2 regions of the Nocardia sp. NPDC003979 genome follow, and region 2 is predicted to be linked to the other one. Evidence: predicted binding sites of a transcription regulator. Region 2 holds the regulator's gene; the other holds the start of a gene.
What was found. Region 2 encodes HspR, which represses chaperone genes until heat shock. Its sites were predicted from a motif close to ANNTGAGTNNNNNNNACTCANNT; they were not measured.

Region 1: lon (endopeptidase La) is a predicted target of HspR. The motif match lies at 2,085-2,107, and genes of this name have one in related genera.

What each region holds. Positions count from the first base shown of each region.
Region 1 is NZ_JBSGIJ010000028.1:53,248-56,660, reverse strand. It holds gene lon (endopeptidase La) at 1-2,069, opposite strand, end outside; gene ACWEVR_RS31690 (DUF3068 domain-containing protein) at 2,238-3,299, opposite strand; gene ACWEVR_RS31685 (DUF2613 domain-containing protein) at 3,296-3,413, opposite strand, start outside.
Region 2 is NZ_JBSGIJ010000003.1:570,339-573,751, forward strand. It holds gene ACWEVR_RS09525 (globin domain-containing protein) at 1-743, opposite strand, end outside; gene ACWEVR_RS09530 (heat shock protein transcriptional repressor HspR) at 1,152-1,547, opposite strand; gene dnaJ (molecular chaperone DnaJ) at 1,547-2,722, opposite strand; gene grpE (nucleotide exchange factor GrpE) at 2,744-3,313, opposite strand; gene dnaK (molecular chaperone DnaK) at 3,310-3,413, opposite strand, start outside.

The sequences.
Region 1 (3,413 bases), on a different contig from region 2:
TCCAGGTGCGAACGCACGTAGGTGAGGGCGATCTGCGCCGACTCCTTCATCACGTCACCCAACTGGCCGGTGAGGGTGAGCGAACGCTCGCCCTCGGCGGCATTGGCCTCGATGTAGAGGACATCGCCACCGGCGCCGGTCACCGCGAGGCCCGTCGCCACTCCGGGGACGGCGGTGCGTTCCACCGAGTCCGGGGTGAAGCGTGGGCGGCCGAGGTAGTCGGTCAAGTTGTCCACATCGATCACCAGGCTCTGCGCCTGGCCTGCCGGCTGCGGACCGGTGCTGATGTCGATGACATTGTCGTAGCCGAGTTCGGGGTCGTACCCGAGCGTCGCCTCGCCGTCCGTCGCAGCGCTGACCTGCGCCTTGTCCGTGGACGCCGCACTGCTCGGCTCCGCATCACCGGTCACCAGGCGGGTTGCCGCCTTGCGCAGGGCTTTCGCGACCAAACGCTCCATCTGGCGAACCCCGGCCTCCCGGGTGTAGTTCGCCGCGACCTCCCGCAGCGCCTCTTCGGTGATCGAGACCTCCTGCGCCGTCAGCGCATTGCGCTCCAACTGCCGCGGGACGAGGAAGTCGCGCGCGATGGCCACCTTGTCGGCCTCGGTGTAGCCGTCGACCGTGATGAGTTCCATGCGGTCGAGCAGCGGGCCGGGGATGGTGTCCATGACGTTGGCGGTCGCGATGAACAGCACGTTGGACAGGTCGAGGTCCAGGTCGAGGTAGTGATCGCGGAAGGTGTGGTTCTGCGCGGGGTCGAGCACCTCGAGCAGCGCCGCCGCCGGATCACCGCGGAAGTCGGAGCCGACCTTGTCGATCTCGTCCAGCAGGACAACGGGATTCATAGACCCCGCCTCCTTCACCGCGCGCACGATGCGGCCCGGCATGGCACCGACGTAGGTGCGCCGGTGGCCACGGATCTCGGCCTCGTCGCGCACACCACCGAGGGCGACGCGAACGAACTTGCGGCCCAAGGCCTTCGCGACCGACTCACCGAGCGAGGTCTTACCGACACCGGGCGGGCCGACGAGCACCATCACCGCACCCGAGCCGCGGCCACCGACGACCTCGAGCCCACGCGCCGCGCGACGCGAACGCACCGCGAGGTACTCGACCATGCGGTCCTTCACCTCGTCGAGCCCGTGGTGATCGGCGTCGAGGATCGCGCGGGCACCCGAAACATCGGTGTTGTCCTCGGTTTTCACCGTCCACGGCAGGTCGAGGACGGTGTCGAGCCAGGTGCGGATCCAGCCCGACTCGGGGCTCTGGTCGCTGGCGCGTTCGAGCCTGCCGACCTCGCGCAGCGCCTCGGCACGCACGTTCTCGGGCAGGTCGGCGTTCTCCACGCGGGTGCGGTAGTCGTCGGCGCCATCGGGTTCGTCCTCGCCGAGTTCCTTGCGAATGGCGTTGAGCTGCTGGCGGAGCAGGAATTCGCGCTGGCTCTTCTCCATGCCGTCGCGCACTTCTTCGCTGATCTTCTCGGTGACCTCGACCTCGGCGATATGCGCCTTGATCCACTCGATCTGCTTGGTCAGCCGCTGCGCGACATCAGGGGTCTCGAGCAGTTCGCGCTTCTGCTCGTTGGACAGGTACGGCGCGTAACCGGCTGTGTCGGAGATGGTTTCAGGGTTGTCGAGCTGGTTGACGATGTCGATGATCTGCCAGGCCTCACGGCGCTGCAGGACGGCGATCACCAGCTTGCGGTACTCGGCGGCGAGTTCGGTGGTCCGTTCGTCGGGCGCGGGCGCCTCGACGGGTTCGGCCTCGACCCACAGCGCAGCACCCGGCCCGGTGACACCGTGCCCGATCCGCGCCCGGCGCTCGGCCTTGAGCACGGCCGCGGGCGCGCCACCGCGCATCCGGCCGATCTGTTCGATGGTGGCGACCACGCCGTAGGAGGCGTAGCCCTCGTCCAGCCGCGGCGCCACGAGCACGGCGCCGGTCTTGCCTGCCTGCGCGGCGTCGATGGCGGCCTGCGCGGACTCGTCCAGTTCGATGGGCACGACCATGCCCGGCAGCACGATCGGATCGGTCAGGAACAGAACCGGCAGGTTCTGAGCTGTAGTCATATCGACCCTTCCAAAAGTTGAGCTTTGCTGACTCAACTACAGAAGATCGCACTTTGTTCCGACCTCGGCAACCGTTCACTCACGGCGAACGAAACGCCGAACGCCCCCGGCTCCCGAGGGGTAGGTGGGAGCCGAGGGCGTTCGTGCGTTGATGGTGTTTCGAGGGTTCTAGAGGTTGCGCCGGAGCCTTTCGGTCGGAGGATCAATCGTGCGGCCACGGCTGCTCAACACACCGAGGACGATGCCCGCGATCACGAAGATCGCGCCGAGGATGCCGAGGATCACCGGCAGGGTCTTACCGAAGAGGTCGAGCTTGTCGAGGCTCTCCTGGGTGACGGCGAGCTGGGCGTCGATGGTCTCCTCGTCGAAGACCAGGTGCGACTTCAGCACGGTGACGTCGACCTTGTCCGCGCTGCGGCCGTAGAACATGTGGATGCTCTCACCACCCTTGAGGACGGCTCCGGTCCTCGGCTCCACCCACACGTCGCGGGTGTTGGTGTAGTAGCGGGTCATGGTGACCGGATCGGTGCCCTCGAGGCCCCACTTGGCGGCGGGCAGGGCGAGCTGATACGAGGGGTGCTTGACGACGTCCCACATGTTCGTCACCGGGATGGTCTGCCGGAAGTGGTAAACCGGCACGCCCTTGATCTCCGACTCCTCGACGAAATCGATGTCGTAGGTGGCGCGGGCGTTGAGGTCGAAGTACGGGTACGACTTCTTCTCGGTGCCGATCGGGAAGCGGTACTGCAGGCCACGACGCTGCAACTCGGTGGGAATGTCGCCGCCCGACTTGGGGTCCTGAGCCACGGCGATCGACCCGTTGGGCGAGGCGTCGATCGGCTCGCCGGTGACGCGGTCGATGGTGACGCGGTCGACCGAGGCGGTGAGCAGGCCGGCTTGCGGATCGAGGTCGTCGCGACGCAGCGTCTGACCGGCCTGGACGGTCATCTGATCGGCGTCCGAGGGCTCCTCGACCGTCAGGAAGCGCTGCGAGAAGAGCGGCACATTGGTGTGCACCGTCGCCGCACCCTCGGGCGAGGTGAGCGACTTCGCGTCGAGCACGAGGCTTTCCTCGCCGGGGACGCTCTTGGCGATGGTGGTGATCCGCAGGTCCAGTGGCGTCTTGGCCACCTTGCCGACGGTGTAGGTGGGAATCATGGCGGCGCACGCGAGCAGCAGCGCACCGAGACCGACGAGGATGCAGGCGATGATCCTGCGCACGTTGCTCATCGGCTGCCGTACGTGACGTTACCGAGCAGCGACGAACCCGGATCACCGGTCGTCTCCGGCTCGGGAATCGAATTCTGTTGCGCGCCAGCGGTGATGCCCAACACGGCAATCACC
Region 2 (3,413 bases):
CGCTTGGTGTTGCGCGGCACGCCGAGACCGCCGAGGGGGGCGCCGAGTAACCACTGGTCACCGACGGTGGTGTGCGACACGATCGCCGGACTCACCCAGCCGCCGAGCACACTGCGGATGTGGAATTCGATCTCGCCGTTGCTGTTCGCGGGATTGGCGGGTGACAGGTAACGCCACATACGCGGACGCGAGGGCACCTGCACACTGATGTACTGGCCCGCCGCGTACTCCATCGGATGCTCGAGCTGAACCCGGACGATCGACAAGTTGCGCAACACTTCGCGGCACTCGACGACGGTGGCGGTCCAGGCGGCGGGACTGGTTTCCTTGTCGGCGGCGCCGATCATCGCGCCGCTGATATTGGCCAGGCCCTCGTCCCAGGCGGCGGCGACCTCGTCGGTCCACATCTCGTCGCCCACACAACCGCGGATCGCCGACTTCAGCGAATTGGCCACCGCCACATAGTGCGCCGGTTGCACGCCGTACTTGCGATGGTCGCGCCCGAGCTGCGCGAGGAACGGCAACAGCTTGTCGGGTTCCTCCAGCCGGTCCAGCGCGTAGGAGATCGCATGGACGAGGCGGTCGCGCTGGGCATCCATGGCGGCTGGAAAGAAGTCACGGACACCGGGGTAGTCCGTGAACAGGATCGAGTAGAACGACCTCGCCAGTGTCTCGGACCCACCCTCTTCCGCAGCAACCGCCTTGAACGTGGTACGGATCAAAGCGACAGTCCGCGAATCCATATGTGTCACAACCTCGTTTCGCCATCGAACGCTTGTCGCGCCGGCGAGTGACGGGCTGGGAGGACACTCGTCAGCAGCCGATGCGAGAAGTCTAGGCGAGGTTTGCCAGCTTAGGAATCGTACTCTTAAACATCACGCATGTAATTCTGACAAAACTGGATACAGACACGGTGGCGCGCCAAAGAAACAGACCTGGAGCCCGTGAATGAGGCGTAGACGTGACCGATTGGGCCCGTAATTCGGACGTCCTCGCCGCGCGCTTCTACTTCCGGACGGCAAGATCGAAAATAAATGGGTTGCTGGATAGTCACCAGCCGATCGCCGGGGATTGACCAGCACACGACAGAGCCCCCGATCCGCGACCGCCGTGGCGGACAAGCGAACCGGGGGCTCGGTGAAACGAGTGCCTCAGCGGCGATGACGTGGCTGCCACACCACGAGCGCGGTACTGCGTTGCGGCGGAGACAGATCGGGCCGGTAACCAGCCCGCAACCGCTCCAGCTCCGCGCTCATCTCATCCACCCGCTGCTGCAGAGCCTCCACCTGATTGGTGAGCTCGATGATGCGTTTGATGCCCGCCAGGTTGACGCCCTCGTCCTGCGACAGCCGCTGCACTTCGCGCAACAGCTCCACATCGCGAGCCGAGTAACGGCGTCCGCCACCCGAAGTTCGTTGAGGGGTGACCAAACCCAGCCGGTCGTAGGTACGCAACGTCTGCGCGTGCATCCCCGCCAACTGAGCCGCCACCGAGATCATGAAGAACTCGGCACGCGAGGATCCCGCAGACTTCGGACTATCGGACATCAAGCACCTGCCCATCCTGCACGCGGATCGAAACCGCTCGCCTTCTCCGCCTCCTGGTACCGCTTCAGGGCCTCGGTCGCCTCGGCATCGAGAGCCTGCGGAACCGCGACCTTCACCGTCACCAGCAGGTCACCTGCACCACCGGCCGGACCGCGCTTGGGCACACCCCGGCCGCGTACCCGCAGGATACGCCCGTCGGCGGTACCCGGGGGCACCTTCACACCGACCCGGCCGTCCAGCGTGGGCACCGAAACGGTTGTCCCGAGCACCAATTCGGCATAGCTCACCGGCAGCACAAGGGTGAGGTCGTCACCCTGACGGCCGAAGACCTTGTCCTGGCTCACGTGCACCGTGACATACAGGTCACCCGACGGCGCGCCACGCAGGCCCGCCTCACCCTGACCGGCGAGCCGGATCTTCTGCCCGTCGCTGACACCCGGTGGGATGCGGACGGTGATGGTGCGGGTGCGGTTCTGGATGCCGGTGCCCGCGCAATCGGTGCATGGGTCGTCGATGATCGAGCCGGTACCGCGGCAGTCGTCGCACGGTTCGCTGAAACCGAACGCACCCTGGTTGCGGCTCACCACACCCGCGCCGTTGCAATGCGGGCACACACGCGGGCTGGTGCCCGGCTTGGCGCCGCTGCCGTGACACGTGGTGCACGGTGACGGGCTCGTCATCCGCAGCGGAACGGTGACACCCTGGGCCGCCTCGCGGAAGCCGAGCGTGGTCTCGGTTTCCACATCGGCGCCACGGCGCGGACGGCTCGACGCGCGCCCGCCCCGGTTGAACAGGCCACCGAGGATGTCACCGAGACCACCGTCGCCCGCACCGGGACCACCCGGCTGGCCGAAGATGTCACCCAAATTGAACTCCTGCGAGAACCCGCCGCCCCCACCGGGGGTGAAGCCGCCGCCGTAGCCGCGACCGCCACCGCCGGCGAACAGGCGCCGCGTCTCGTCGTACTCCTTGCGCTTGGCCGGATCAGACAGCACCGCGTTCGCTTCGCTGACGGCCTTGAACCGCTCCTCGGCCTTCGTGTCACCCGGGTTGGAGTCCGGGTGCAGGTCACGCGCGAGCTTGCGGTAGGCCTTCTTGATCTCGTCCTGCGACGCGCCGGAGGAGACACCCAGCTCCTTGTAGAAGTCCTTCTCGATCCACTCCCGTTGACTCACCGGGCATCTCCTCCTCTCACGCTATTCGTTATCGGCGTCGGCATCCGAATCCGATGCCCCCACGGTCTCGGGATCGGTTACCCCGACCATCGCGTGCCGAAGCACCCGATCGCCGAACCGATAGCCCTTGCGCATGACCACGCCGATCACCGGCTCCGAACCCGAACCCTCGTGCTGCACGGCCTCGTGCAGCGTCGGGTCGAACGGGTCACCGACAGCACCGAATTCGACCAGGCCCTGCTTGGTGAGCGCGGTCTCGAGCTTGTCGGCCACCGACTTCAACGGGCCGGAATCCAGGTCGCCGTGCGCCCTGGCGCGGTCCAGATCGTCGAGGACACCGAGCAATTCGGTGACCACGCTCGCCTTGGCCGCGTCGATATTGGCCTGGCGATCGCGCTCCACCCGGCGGCGGTAGTTCGCGTACTCCGCGGTCAACCGCTGCAGGTCGGCGGTGCGCTCGGCGAGCTCGTCGCTCTCCGGAGCTGCCTCGACCTCGGGTTCGGTCTCGGTGCCGGACGCCGCCTCCTCAGCGACGTCCGGCTCCTCGACGATGTCCTCGATCAATTCCTGTTCGGAGTTGGCCTCGGTCACTTCTTCTCCGTATCAACCGGCTCGTCGACAACCTCGGCGTCGACGACCTGGTCGTCGGCCGCGGTGTTCTGACCCGCACCATCGGTGGACTGACCCTCGG